2 regions of the Variovorax sp. LjRoot130 genome follow, and region 2 is predicted to be linked to the other one. Evidence: predicted binding sites of a transcription regulator. Region 2 holds the regulator's gene; the other holds the start of a gene.
The links. The regulator NrdR, encoded in region 2, represses ribonucleotide reductase genes. The targets are predictions, from matches to a motif close to CACNANATNTNGTG.
Positions count from the first base shown of each region.

Region 1: the regulator NrdR is predicted to act here: its motif matches at 2,187-2,200, upstream of ACSQ86_RS24545 (ribonucleoside-diphosphate reductase subunit alpha).

Region 1 covers NZ_CAXURM020000001.1:4,938,279-4,944,660, reverse strand. Annotated here, with positions in the region: gene ACSQ86_RS24545 (ribonucleoside-diphosphate reductase subunit alpha) at 1-2,073, opposite strand, end outside; gene ampD (1,6-anhydro-N-acetylmuramyl-L-alanine amidase AmpD) at 2,423-3,019, opposite strand; gene ACSQ86_RS24535 (sigma-54-dependent transcriptional regulator) at 3,006-4,526, opposite strand; gene ACSQ86_RS24530 (two-component system sensor histidine kinase NtrB) at 4,531-6,222, opposite strand; gene ACSQ86_RS24525 (PP0621 family protein) at 6,235-6,382, opposite strand, start outside.
Region 2 covers NZ_CAXURM020000001.1:2,358,979-2,365,360, reverse strand. Annotated here, with positions in the region: gene ACSQ86_RS11880 (transglycosylase SLT domain-containing protein) at 1-364, shown strand, start outside; ZMP/ZTP riboswitch at 404-530, shown strand; gene glyA (serine hydroxymethyltransferase) at 572-1,816, shown strand; gene nrdR (transcriptional regulator NrdR) at 1,832-2,275, shown strand; gene ribD (bifunctional diaminohydroxyphosphoribosylaminopyrimidine deaminase/5-amino-6-(5-phosphoribosylamino)uracil reductase RibD) at 2,706-3,824, shown strand; gene ACSQ86_RS11860 (riboflavin synthase) at 3,867-4,520, shown strand; gene ribBA (bifunctional 3,4-dihydroxy-2-butanone-4-phosphate synthase/GTP cyclohydrolase II) at 4,517-5,677, shown strand; gene ribH (6,7-dimethyl-8-ribityllumazine synthase) at 5,709-6,173, shown strand; gene nusB (transcription antitermination factor NusB) at 6,170-6,382, shown strand, end outside.

The DNA of each region.
Region 1 (6,382 bases), 2.6 Mb from region 2:
GTAGCAGATCGCTTCCATCGACTCGTCGGCGAACTGCACCGCTTCCTGCGAGGCGTAGGGAATGCGCAGCTCGTACAGCGCGTCCTGGAAACCCATCACGCCGAGGCCGACCGGGCGATGGCGCAGGTTGGAGTCGCGCGCCTTCTTGACCGCGTAGTAGTTGATGTCGATCACGTTGTCGAGCATGCGCATCGCGGTCGAGATCGTGCGCTGGAGCTTTTCCTGGTCGACCTTGCCGTCCTTCAGATGCTGCAGCAGGTTGACCGAGCCGAGGTTGCAGACCGCGGTTTCGGTGTCGCTGGTGTTGAGCGTGATCTCGGTGCACAGGTTCGACGAATGGACCACGCCGGCATGCTGCTGGGGCGAGCGCACGTTGCAGGCATCCTTGAAGGTGATCCACGGATGCCCGGTCTCGAACAGCATCGTGAGCATCTTGCGCCAGAGATCGGTGGCCTGGACCGTGCGGCTCGGCTTGATTTCGCCGCGCGCGGCCTTCTCTTCGTAGGCGGCGTAGGCGGTCTCGAAGTCGGTGCCGAACTTGTCGTGCAGGTCGGGCACGTTGGAGGGCGAGAACAGCGTCCAGCTGCCCTTTTCCATCACGCGGCGCATGAACAGGTCGGGAATCCAGTTCGCCGTGTTCATGTCGTGCGTGCGGCGGCGGTCGTCGCCGGTGTTCTTGCGCAGTTCGAGGAACTCCTCGATGTCGAGGTGCCAGCTTTCCAGGTAGGTGCAGACCGCGCCCTTGCGCTTGCCGCCCTGGTTGACCGCCACCGCGGTGTCGTTCACCACCTTGAGGAAGGGCACCACGCCCTGCGACTCGCCGTTGGTGCCCTTGATGTGGCTGCCGAGCGCGCGCACACGGGTCCAGTCGTTGCCCAGGCCGCCCGCGAACTTGGACAGCAGGGCGTTTTCCTTGATCGACTCGTAGATGCCGTCGAGGTCGTCGGGCACCGTGGTCAGGTAGCAGCTCGAGAGCTGCGAGCGCAGCGTGCCGCTGTTGAACAGGGTGGGCGTGCTCGACATGAAGTCGAAGGAGGACAGCACTTCGTAGAACTCGATCGCGCGGGCTTCGCGGTCGATTTCATTGAGGGCCAGCCCCATCGCCACGCGCATGAAGAAAGCCTGCGGCAGTTCGATGCGGGTCTTGCGCACGTGCAGGAAGTAGCGGTCGTAGAGGGTCTGCAGGCCGAGGTAGTCGAACTGCAGGTCGCGCTGGGGCTTGAGCGCGGCGCCGAGGCGGTTCAGGTCGTACTGCAGCAGCTTCTCGTCGAGCAGCTCGTTGTCGACGCCCTTCTTGACGAACTGCGGGAAGTAGTCGGCGTAGGCCTGGGCACGTTCGGCCGGCATCACCTCGCGGCCGATGATCTCCTTGAAGATCGTGTGCAGCAGCAGGCGCGCGGTGGCGAAGGTGTAGTCGGGGTCCTTCTCGATCAGCGTGCGAGCCGCCAGGATCGACGCCTTGTAGACCTCGTCGAGCGGCACGCCGTCGTAGAGGTTGCGCATCGTTTCGGCCACGATCGGGCCGGCCGTGATGCTGTCGCCCAGGCCTTCGCAGGCGGATTCGATCAGGCCCTTGAGTTCGTTGAGGTCGAGCGCGACGCGCTCGCCGCGGTCGAGCACGTGCAGCGTCGAAACGGCGATCTGCGCGTCCTGTTCGCCCGACTTCGAGCGTTCCTGCGAGCGGCGCTCGCGGTACAGCACGTAGGCGCGCGCGATCTCGTGGTGGCCGCCGCGCATCAGGCCGAGTTCGACCTGGTCCTGCACGTCCTCGATGTGGAAGGTGCCGCCGCCCGGACGCGAGCGCACCATAGCGCGGACCACGCCCTGGGTCAGGTTGTCGACCGTCTCGCGCACGCTGGCGGAAGCCGCGCCCTGGGTGCCGTGCACCGCGAGGAAGGCCTTCATCATCGCGATCGCGATCTTGTTGGGCTCGAAGGGCACGACCGCGCCGTTGCGGCGAATGATCTGGTAGTGGGCGAGCGCGTTGCTGGCGGGCGAGCCTGCGACATCGTTTTTTTGCGGCGTCGAGGGTACGGCGCGAGGTGTGGCGGGGGTGTTCAGGGCAGTTTGCATTCGTTCCTCTGTTGGCAATTCTTGTTGGGGCGGTGGTGCCGCTTGCGGCCGGTTGCTCGGCATGAAGCACGGGGCAGGGCACACTATATCTAGGGTCTCGCGGGTCTACAACCCACTAGATGTAGTGTTTTCCCAATGGTTCAAGGAACAAGTTCACAGCGAAGAGCTCTCAGATGAAGAGCTATGCCGCGCCGTTGCTGACCCACCTTAGCGCCTGCCGCTGTCCATGGGCCTTGCAGGCGTTTTTGGGCCTGAAAGGCGCATGGTTGCTGCGCCGCCGGGGTTGCGCGATCGGCGTTGTTGCGCTGCATCCGCTGCGCATCGCGGGATGCATCGCGATTGAAAAATTTCAGCTCACCGCGACGTCGTCGGGGAACATCGCGCGGTCCCAGCCCAGTTGCTCCTGCAGCAGGCGCCAGTCGAAGCCGCTGCCTGGGTCCGCCTTGCGGCCCGGCGCTATATGTTCATGGCCCGCGATGAACGCGATCGCATGGCGCTGCGCGAGCGCCGGGCAAAGGCTCGCGAGGGTCTCGTATTGGGCGGGCTCGAAGCCTTCGCCCTCCAGGCCTTCCAGCTCGATGCCGATCGAGTCGTCGTTGCAGTTGGCGCGGCCGCGCCACGATGAAGGACCGGCATGCCAGGCGCGGTCGTCGCAACTCACGAACTGCCACAGCTCGCCGCTGCGGCGCACATAGAAATGGGCCGAGACCTCGATGCCGCGGATGGTCTGGAAGTAGGGATGCGCATCCCAGTCCAGCTGGTTCGTGAAAAGCTGCTGGACCTCGTCGCCGCCATAGCGTCCCGGCGGCAGGCTGATCGAATGCAGCACGATCAGATCGATCTGCGCGCCCTCGGGGCGCGGCCCGAAATTCGGCGAGCGCAGTTGCCGGGCGAAGCGGTACCAGCCGGCCTGCCAAAGGCCTGCGTTGTCTTCAGTCGTCGGCACCGTTGCCACTCGCCTCGTCGCCGCTGGGGGTCGCGATGCCCAGGCGCGCGATCCGGTAGCGAATCTGCCTGAGGCTCAGGCCGAGCCGCGCCGCGGCAGCGGTCCGGTTGAAGCCGCTCTCCTGCAGCGCACGCACGAGGATCTCGCGCTCCTGCTGGTCGAGATAACTCTGCAGGTCGCTCGGTACCGCGGGTGCCGGCTTTGCTTCGGAGGGCGCTGCTGTCGTGCTGGCTGCGGGCTGCTGTTCCGGAGTTGCCGGCGCCGGGGCCACAGGCAGTGCCATGCTGGCGCTGCCCACGAAATCGAGATGGAGCACGTCGCCATCGCTCAAGGCCACGGCGCGATGCAAAAGGTTTTCGAGCTCACGCACGTTGCCGTGCAGCGGATGCTCCGCGAGGCGCTGCAGCACCTCGGGCGAAAGAACGGGCACCGGCATGCCGGCATCGCGCGCGATGCGTGCGAGCAGGGCCTCGCAGAGTGCGGGCAGGTCTTCGCGCCGCTCGCGCAAGGCCGGCACCGCGATCTCGATCACGTTGAGGCGATAGAACAGGTCCTGGCGGAAGCGGCCGGCTTGCACCTCGGCCTGCAGATCCTTGTGGGTCGCGCTCACGATGCGCACGTCGACCGCATCTTCCTGGGTCGAACCGATCGGGCGCACGCTGCGCTCCTGGATCGCGCGCAGCAACTTGGATTGCATCGGAAGCGGCAGGTCGCCGATCTCGTCGAGGAACAGCGTGCCGCCGCGGGCGGCCTGGAAGTAGCCGTCGCGGTCCTGCGAGGAGCCGGTGTAGGAGCCTTTTCTCGCACCGAAGAATTCGGCCTCGAGCAGATTCTCGGGAATCGCGCCGCAGTTGACGGCGACGAAAGGACCGTCGCTGCGCTGGCTGCAGGCATGCACCGCGCGTGCCACCAGTTCCTTGCCGGTGCCGGACTCGCCGCGCACCAGCACCGGCGCCATGCCGCGCGCCACCTTGGCGATGCGGGACTTGACGAGGCGCATCGGCTCGGAAGCGCCAACCAGCCGTTCGAGCGCAGCCAAGCCGGCGTTGCTGGTCGTCGCCGCGACCTTGCTGCTGCCCTCGTCGGCCTGGCGCATGGGCCGTGCAGGCGCAGCCTGGGCCTGCACGGCAGAGGCGACGACGGCGCGGAACTGCTTGAGGTCCACCGGCTTGGTGAGGTAGTCGAAGGCGCCGGCCTTGAGGGCCTCGACCGCGTTCTCGGCCGAGCCGTAGGCCGTCATCACCACGCAGCGCTCGCTGCGCTGGTCCTGCTGGATGCGCTGCAGGATCTCCATGCCGAGCCCGTCGGGCAGGCGCATGTCGGTGATCACGGCATCGAAGCGGCCCGCGTCCAGGTGCTCGCGGGCTTCCGACACGCTGCCGGCCGCCTCGACCCGGTAGCCCTCGCGCAGCAGCGTGAGTTCATAGAGCGTGCGCAGGTCGGGCTCGTCGTCGACGACCAGGATCTGGGCAGGGGGCCGAGGTGCTGAGGAGGTGGGGGTGCTCACGGCGCTATTGTGTCAGCCGGGTCTCGCCCGCAGCGAAGGAGACGAAGAATTCGTTGCCTTCCGGCCCCGCGGCGTAAAGGGCGCGGCGCTCGTAGCCGATCGTCGCGCCGTGCCGCTCGCACAGCTCGCGGCAGAGGAAGAGGCCGAGGCCGCTGGAGCGGCTTTCGGAGGAGAAGAAGGGTTCGAACAGATGGCGCTGCACCGCAGGTTCGAGCGGTGCGCCGTCGCTCCACACCTGCAGGCTGGCGCGGCCGGCCGCGTTCTGGCGCGTCGTCACCTGGATCGAGCCTTCGCGATCGCCGGCATAGCGCGCGGCGTTGTCGAGCAGGTTCACGAGGATGCGCCGCAGATGTTCGATGTCGAAGCGCACCACGCTGCCGGCCGCTTCGAGAACCAGCAGCACGCCCTGGCGCTGCGAGTGCCGCACCCACTCCTCGGCGAGCGTGCGCACGGTCGAATCGAGGGCCAGCTGTTCGCCCAGCGGCAGCACCCGCTGCTGGCGGGCCCGCGCGACATCGAGCACTTCGTCGACGATGCGCGAGAGCCGCTGTGCGTTCTGCTGCACCATCGTCGTCAATTGGCGGTGCGCCGGGTCGACCAGGTCCTCGCCCAGCAGCGCGCTGGCCTGGGTGATGGCGGCCAGCGGGTTGCGGATCTCGTGCGCGACGGCCGCCGACATGCGGCCCATGGCCGCCAGCTTCTCGGTGCGGATGCGCGCCTGGAGCTCGCGCAGGTCCTGCAGGAACATCACGCACAGGCTCTCGGTGTGGCGGTCGGTGCCCGGCGTGAGCCGCGTGCGGACCCGCACTTCGCGCGGCGCGCCCTGCGCCTGCGCGACCGGAATTTCCTTCGATTGCGGCGTGCGCCGCGCGAAGGTCTGGCGCGCAATCGCGGCCAGGGCGGCCCAGGCCGGATAGGTGCTCAGCGCGAAGGGCAGTGCGAGTTCTGCCAGCCCCTGCCCGAGAATCGCGTTGGCGGCGGGGTTGGCGGCATGCACCTGCCCTCGCTCGTCGATCACGAGCACGCCTTCGCTGAGGGTCTCGATCACGAGGTCGTTCACCAGCGCGTGCATCTGGGCGGTGCTTCGATTGCGCTGCGCCAGCGCTTCTTCGCGCGTGAGCCGCCGCGCCAGCTCGTGCGCGAGCAGCGCCACCACGAACAAGCCGGTGCCGGTCAGCGCCGCCTGCACGAAACGCGGCGATGCGTCGCCCGGCTGCTGCAGCCAGTACCAGCCCGCATGCACCAGCAGCAGCAGCGTGACGGCCGCGGTGGTGCCCAGGCCCACCATGCCCGAGCCCAGCACCGCGCCCATCAGCACCGGCAAGGCAAAGAGCGGCGTGTAGTTGATGCTGCCGATCTGCAGCAGTTGCAGCGCGGTGAAGGTGATCAGGTCGATGCCGATGGTCGAAAGCCAGGCGGCGCCGAAGCCGCGCACCGGCAGCTGGAAGAGCGCATAGCGTGCCGCCAGCAAGGCCGCCCCCAGGTAGCCGACGGACAGCGCGATCGCCGCCGGCTCCAGCGGCTGCCCGAGCGCGAAGGTCACCGCCTGCAACAGCAGCAGCACGACGGCGACGAAGCAGCGCGCGGTCATGAAGCCGCGCCACAGGCGCAGCAGCGCCGAGCTTTCGCGGCCGAACTGATCGAGCAGGCTCCAGTCCGTCGCCGGCTCGCCACGCGACCAGAGGAATGTGCTCATCGGCAATGCGCCTCAGTGCGCAGCCGCCTGGCGGTGCGCAGCGCTGCAATACACCGCGCCGTCGGGTCCGCTGATGGCATCCGCTGCCGGCAGATGCAGCCCGCAATGGGCGCAGCGCACCATGGCCTGCGGCGCCCCGACGGCCGGCGTGGCGGGCGGC
Region 2 (6,382 bases):
GATGCAGGTGATGACCCGCGTGCACGGCGAGAAGTACGAACGCGCGGGCGGCACCCTGACCGCCTTCGATCCGGTGACCAACATGCGCGTGGGCGTCAAGGTGCTGCAGGAATGCATCGCGCGCGCAGGTTCGCTCGAGGGCGGCCTCAAGTTCTATGTCGGCGCCGCCAATCTGCCCGACGACGGCGGCTATGCCGGCAAGGTGCTGGCCGAACATGCGCGCCTGCAGCAGGTGGTCGGCGGACGCACGCCGCCCACCACCACGCCGACACCGCCCGGCATGCGGGCGCAGCCGCTGCCCGTGGTGGCACCCGCCAAGCCGGAAGCGAACACGCAGAGCGTGGCGTTGCTGTCCGATCTGTAGGCCCTTTCGAAGACGGCGGCCATCGCCGTCAGCTACACTCGACCGGCACGCGACTGGCGATAGGCGCAACCCTTTTCAGGTGCATTGCGCTGACGTGGAACACCACTGGGAAGCGTGCCGCCCGCGGTCTTGAGCAGGCGTTCAGCCGTTCGCCTGGGCAGCCCTTGTTTGGTTGAAGAACAAGGACCATCGTCTTAAAGGACTGCCATGTACAACCGCAATATCCTGGTCGAACAGACCGATCCCGAAATCTGGGCCGCCATCCAGGCCGAGCATGCCCGGCAGGAACAGCACATCGAGCTGATCGCGAGCGAGAACTACGCGTCGCCTGCCGTGATGGCCGCGCAAGGCACGCAGCTCACCAACAAGTACGCCGAAGGCTATCCCGGCAAGCGCTATTACGGCGGCTGCGAACATGTCGACGTGGCCGAGCAGCTGGCGATCGACCGCGTCAAGCAGCTCTTCGGCGCCGACGCGGCCAACGTGCAGGCGCATTGCGGCGCCTCAGCCAACGAGGCCGTCATGCTGGCCTTCCTGAAGCCTGGCGACACCATCATGGGCATGAGCCTGGCCGAAGGCGGCCACCTGACCCACGGCATGCCGCTCAACATGAGTGGCAAGTGGTTCAACGTCGTGAGCTACGGCCTGAACGACAAGGAAGAGATCGACTACGACGCGATGGAGCGCAAGGCGCACGAATCGATGCCCAAGTTGATCATCGCGGGCGCCTCGGCCTACTCGCTGCGCATCGATTTCGAGCGCTTCGCCAAGGTGGCCAAGGACGTCGGCGCCATCTTCATGGTCGACATCGCCCACTACGCGGGTCTGGTCGCCGCCGGCGTCTACCCGAACCCCGTGCCGCACGCGGACGTGGTGACCTCCACCACCCACAAGAGCCTGCGCGGACCGCGCGGCGGCATCATCCTGATGAAGTCGCAGCACGAGAAGGCGATCAACAGCGCCATCTTCCCGGGCCTGCAGGGCGGACCGCTGATGCACGTGATCGCGGCCAAGGCGGTGGCCTTCAAGGAGGCGCTCTCGCCCGAGTTCAAGGCCTACCAGCAGCAGGTGGTCAAGAACGCGCAGATCGTTGCCGAAACGCTCACCGGGCGCGGCCTGCGCATCGTGAGCGGCCGCACCGAGAGCCATGTGATGCTGGTCGACCTGCGCGCCAAGGGCATCACCGGCAAGGAAGCCGAGGCCGTGCTGGGCAGCGCCCACATGACGATCAACAAGAACGCGATCCCGAACGATCCGGAAAAGCCGATGGTCACGAGCGGCGTGCGCATCGGCACCCCGGCGCTGACCACGCGCGGTTTCAAGGACGAGGAGGCGCGCGCCACCGCGAACCTGATCGCCGACGTGCTGGACAACCCGCGCGATGCCGCCACCATCGAAGCGGTGCGTGCGAAGGTGCATGCACTGACCAGCCGCTTTCCCGTCTACGGTTGAACCGAAAGTGACCGCATGAAGTGCCCCTTTTGCGGTCACCTCGAAACGCAGGTCGTCGAGACCCGCGTTTCGGAAGACGGCGACTTCGTGCGGCGCCGCCGGCAGTGCGGCGCCTGCGACAAGCGCTTCACCACCTACGAACGGCCGGACGTCAATTTCCCGGTCGTGGTCAAGAAGGACGGCAGCCGCGCCGACTTCGATCCCAAGAAGGTCCGCGCCTCGATGATGCTGGCGCTGCGCAAGCGGCCGGTGAGCATCGAGCAGATCGACCATGCGCTGCTGCGCATCGAGCAGAAGCTCCTGTCCAGCGGCTTGCGGGAAATCGAATCGACCAAGGTGGGCGAACTGGTGATGCGGGAGCTCAAGCGCATGGACAAGGTGGCGTACGTGCGCTTTGCTTCGGTTTACAGAAGCTTTGAGGATGTGGACGAGTTCCGGCAGTTGCTGCGGGATATCTGAGACGCACCGGAAGCGGCACCTCTGACGCCGGTATTCGTGATCGTCAGAGCACCGCAGGCGTCGGAGGCCATCTGCCGTGGCGTCTACGGCACGCCGTGCGAGGAATGAGTTGAAGCTCGGCACAGCCAACGACGCCAGGGTCGCCAAGAGCGCAACCACGACCAACAGTTCGAGTAAAACCGCAAATCCCTGCAGGTCGCCGGCGAGACCCGTCCCGGCCCGAGCAAAATGGTCGCTTCATACATTCAATCCGCGCCGACAGGCCGGCGCGAACTTCCTCCCCTGGCTCAATCAATTCGGCGCGAAGTCTAAATTCCGGAAGCGATGCATGAACAAATCTTTCGACAAACGGACTGAATTGAAGGATCAGCGGAAATCTCGCTAAATCTGAATCAAATCTGAATTTGAAGAATTGCGAATTGACGCCCCCATGAATAGAGATATCCAGGCCATGGCGCAGGCGCTCGATCTCGCCCGTCAGGCGAGCGTCGAGGCGGAGCCGAATCCCCGTGTCGGTTGCGTTTTGCTCGACGAAGAAGGCGCGGTGATCGGTCAAGGCTCCACGCAAACGGTGGGCGGCCCTCATGCGGAAATCATGGCCTTGCGCGACGCCGCCGCCCGCAATTGCCCGATCAAAGGCGCCACGGCCTATGTGACGCTCGAGCCCTGCTCGCACCATGGCCGCACCGGCCCCTGCTGCGACGCATTGATCGCGGCCGGCATCAAGAAAGTCGTGGCGTCCATCGCCGATCCCAATCCGCTGGTCGCCGGCCAGGGTTTCGAGCGCCTGCGCGCCGCCGGCGTCGAATTGGAGGTCGGCGCGGGCGCTGATGAATCGCGTGAACTCAACCTCGGCTTTTTCAGCCGCATGGTCCGCAAGACGCCCTGGGTGCGGCTCAAGGTCGCCGCTTCGCTCGACGGCAAGACGGCGCTGGCCAACGGCACCAGCCAATGGATCACTTCGGAAGCAGCGCGCACAGACGGCCACGCCTGGCGCGCGCGCGCAAGTGCGGTACTGACGGGTGTCGGCACCGTACTCGAAGACGATCCGCGCCTCGATGTGCGGCTGGTCCCAACGCCGCGGCAGCCCCATCTCGTGGTGGTCGACAGCCATTTGCAGACGCCGCCGGAGGCAAAGATCTTCGGCGCGGCCCGGCCCGTCTGGATCTATGCCGCCAACCGGAACGACGCCAGGCAGGCCGCGCTGGAGGCCAAGGGCGCGACGGTCAGCTACCTCGCCAACCCCCAGGGCAAGGTCGACCTCGCGGCCATGCTGCGCGATCTCGCCGTGCGCGAGGTCAATGAACTCCATGTCGAGGCTGGCCACAAGCTCAACGGCTCGCTGATCCGCGAAGGGCTGGTCGACGAACTGCTGGTTTACTTGGCGCCAAAGTTCATCGGAGACGGGCTCGGCATGGCCAGCCAGCCGCATGCATCGGGCCCCCTGACCGTGCTTGGCGATGCATTGGCGCTCGAATTCAAGTCCTTCGAGCCGGTCGGCCCGGACCTGCGAATCGTCGCCCGGGTCGCTGGTCGAGACCGCTTTTAGGGTTTGGCCGAGCGGCCTTCGCATCTCTGCGAAAATGCCGCGATGTTCACCGGAATCATTACCGGCGTGGGGCGCATCGCCGCCGTCCGCGACCTCGGCAGCTCTTCATCCCACGGCAAGCGGCTCAGCATCGCGGTGCCCGACGGCTATCTGGCCGACGTGGGTCTCGGTGACAGCATCGCGCTCAACGGCGCCTGCATGACCGTCACCTCCCTCGACCCGGCGAAGCAGCTCTTCACCATCGACATCTCGGCCGAATCGCTGGACAAGACGGCCGGCCTCGCCGAAGAAGCGGGCCGCGTCAACCTCGAGAAGGCACTGCGCGCCAGCGACCGGCTCGGCGGCCACATCGTGTCGGGCCACGTGGATGGCATCGGCACGGTCAGCCACTTCGCGCCGGTGGGCGAAAGCTGGGAGCTGCGTGTGCTGGCGCCGCCCGCGCTCGCCCGCTTCCTGGCCTACAAGGGCTCGATCACCGTCAACGGCGTGAGCCTCACGGTCAACAGCGTGAGCGACGGCGCTGACGGCAGCGAGATCAGCATCAACCTGATTCCGCACACGGTCGAAAACACCGCGCTCGGCAGCCTGAAGCAAGGCAGCCGCGTCAACCTCGAGATCGACACCGTCGCCCGCTACGTGGAGCGCATGCTCCAGGCCGGCGCCCTGCCCGTCCCACAGAAAGACAAGACCCCATGAACGCCTCCGTCACGCCGATCACCGCCCCGCGCAGCGGCCGGGCGCCCGCGCCGATTTCGTCGGTCGAAGAGATCGTGGCCGAGCTCGCCGCGGGCCGCATGGTGATCCTGGTCGACGAGGAAGACCGCGAGAACGAGGGCGACATCGTGCTCGCGGCCGACCACGTGACGCCCGAGGCCATCAACTTCATGGCACGCCATGCGCGCGGCCTGATCTGCCTCACGCTCTCCCGCGAGATGTGCGAGCGGCTGCAGCTGCCGCCGATGGTGGCGCGCAACGGCGCCAAGCACTCGACCGCCTTCACCGTGTCAATCGAGGCGGCCGAGGGCGTGACCACCGGCATTTCCGCCGCCGACCGCGCGCGCACCGTGCAGGCCGCCGTCGCACCGAATGCCGTCGCGGCCGACCTGGTGCAGCCCGGCCATATCTTTCCGCTGCAGGCTGTCGACGGCGGCGTGCTGATGCGCGCAGGCCACACCGAGGCCGGCTGCGACCTCGCCGCCATGGCCGGTTGCTCACCCGCGTCCGTGATCTGCGAGGTGATGAACGAGGACGGCACCATGGCGCGGCTGCCCGACCTGCAGCTCTTCGCCGCCGAGCACGGCATCAAGATCGGCACCATCGCCGCACTGATCGAGCACCGCAGCCGCACCGAGTCGCTGGTCGAAAAGGTCGGCTGCCGCGAAATCCACACCGCCTGGGGCTGGTTCACCGCCCATGCCTTCCGCGACAAGCCCAGCCACGGCGTGCACCTGGCGCTGGTGCGCGGCAACTGGAATCCGGGCGACACGGTGGACGTGCGCGTGCACGAGCCGCTCTCGGTGCTCGACGCGCTGGAAGTCAACCGTTCGCTGCACTCGTGGAGCCTCGATGCCAGCCTGGCCCACATCGCGGCCGAAGGCAAGGGCGTGGCCGTGCTGCTCAACTGCGGCGAGACCGGCGCCGAGCTGCTGTCGCAGTTCGACGGCACTGCACGGCCCGCGCAGGCGCCGGAACGTGGGCGCATGGACCTGCGCAGCTACGGCATCGGCGCGCAGATCCTGCGCGAGTGCGGCGTGCACAGGATGAACCTGTTGGGCACGCCGCGCCGCATGCCCAGCATGGCAGCAGGTTACGGCCTGGAGATCGCGGGCTACATCACGAAAGAAGAGCAATGAAGAAGAACACACACGCGAGGCGGGAAGCCTAATGCAGCACGCGAACAAGGGCAGCGATGTCACGCTCGACGGCAAGGGCCTGCGCATCGGCATCGTGCAGGCGCGCTTCAACGAAGACATCACCAACGCCCTGGCCGAGGCCTGCCTGGGCGAGCTCCGAGTGCTCGGCGTCGCCGACGCCGACATCGACCATGTCAGCGTGCCGGGCGCGCTCGAGGTGCCGGTCGCGCTGCAGGCCCTGGCCGAGCGCAACCGCTACCAGGCGCTGATCGCGCTGGGCTGCATCATCCGCGGCGAGACCTACCACTTCGAGCTGGTGGCCAACGAATCGGGCGCGAGCGTGAGCCGCATCGCGCTCGACTACCGCATTCCGGTCGCCAACGCGATCCTCACCACCGAAAACCTCGAACAGGCCATCGCGCGGCAGACCGACAAGGGCCGCGATGCGGCGCGCGTGGCCGTCGAGATGGCGCAGCTGCTCGCCACCCTTTCATGACCGAAGACAACAAGACCGCCAGCGACAAGCCGCGCCAATCCCGCACGGGGCTGACCAGCACGGGCGCACGCAAGGCCTCCGCCAAGTCGACCCGCAGCCGCGCGCGCGAGTTCGCGCTGCAGGCGCTCTACCAGCACCTGGTGGGACGCAACGACGCCGCGTCCATCGACCAGTTCACGCGCGACCTGGCCGGCTTCCACAAGGCCGAC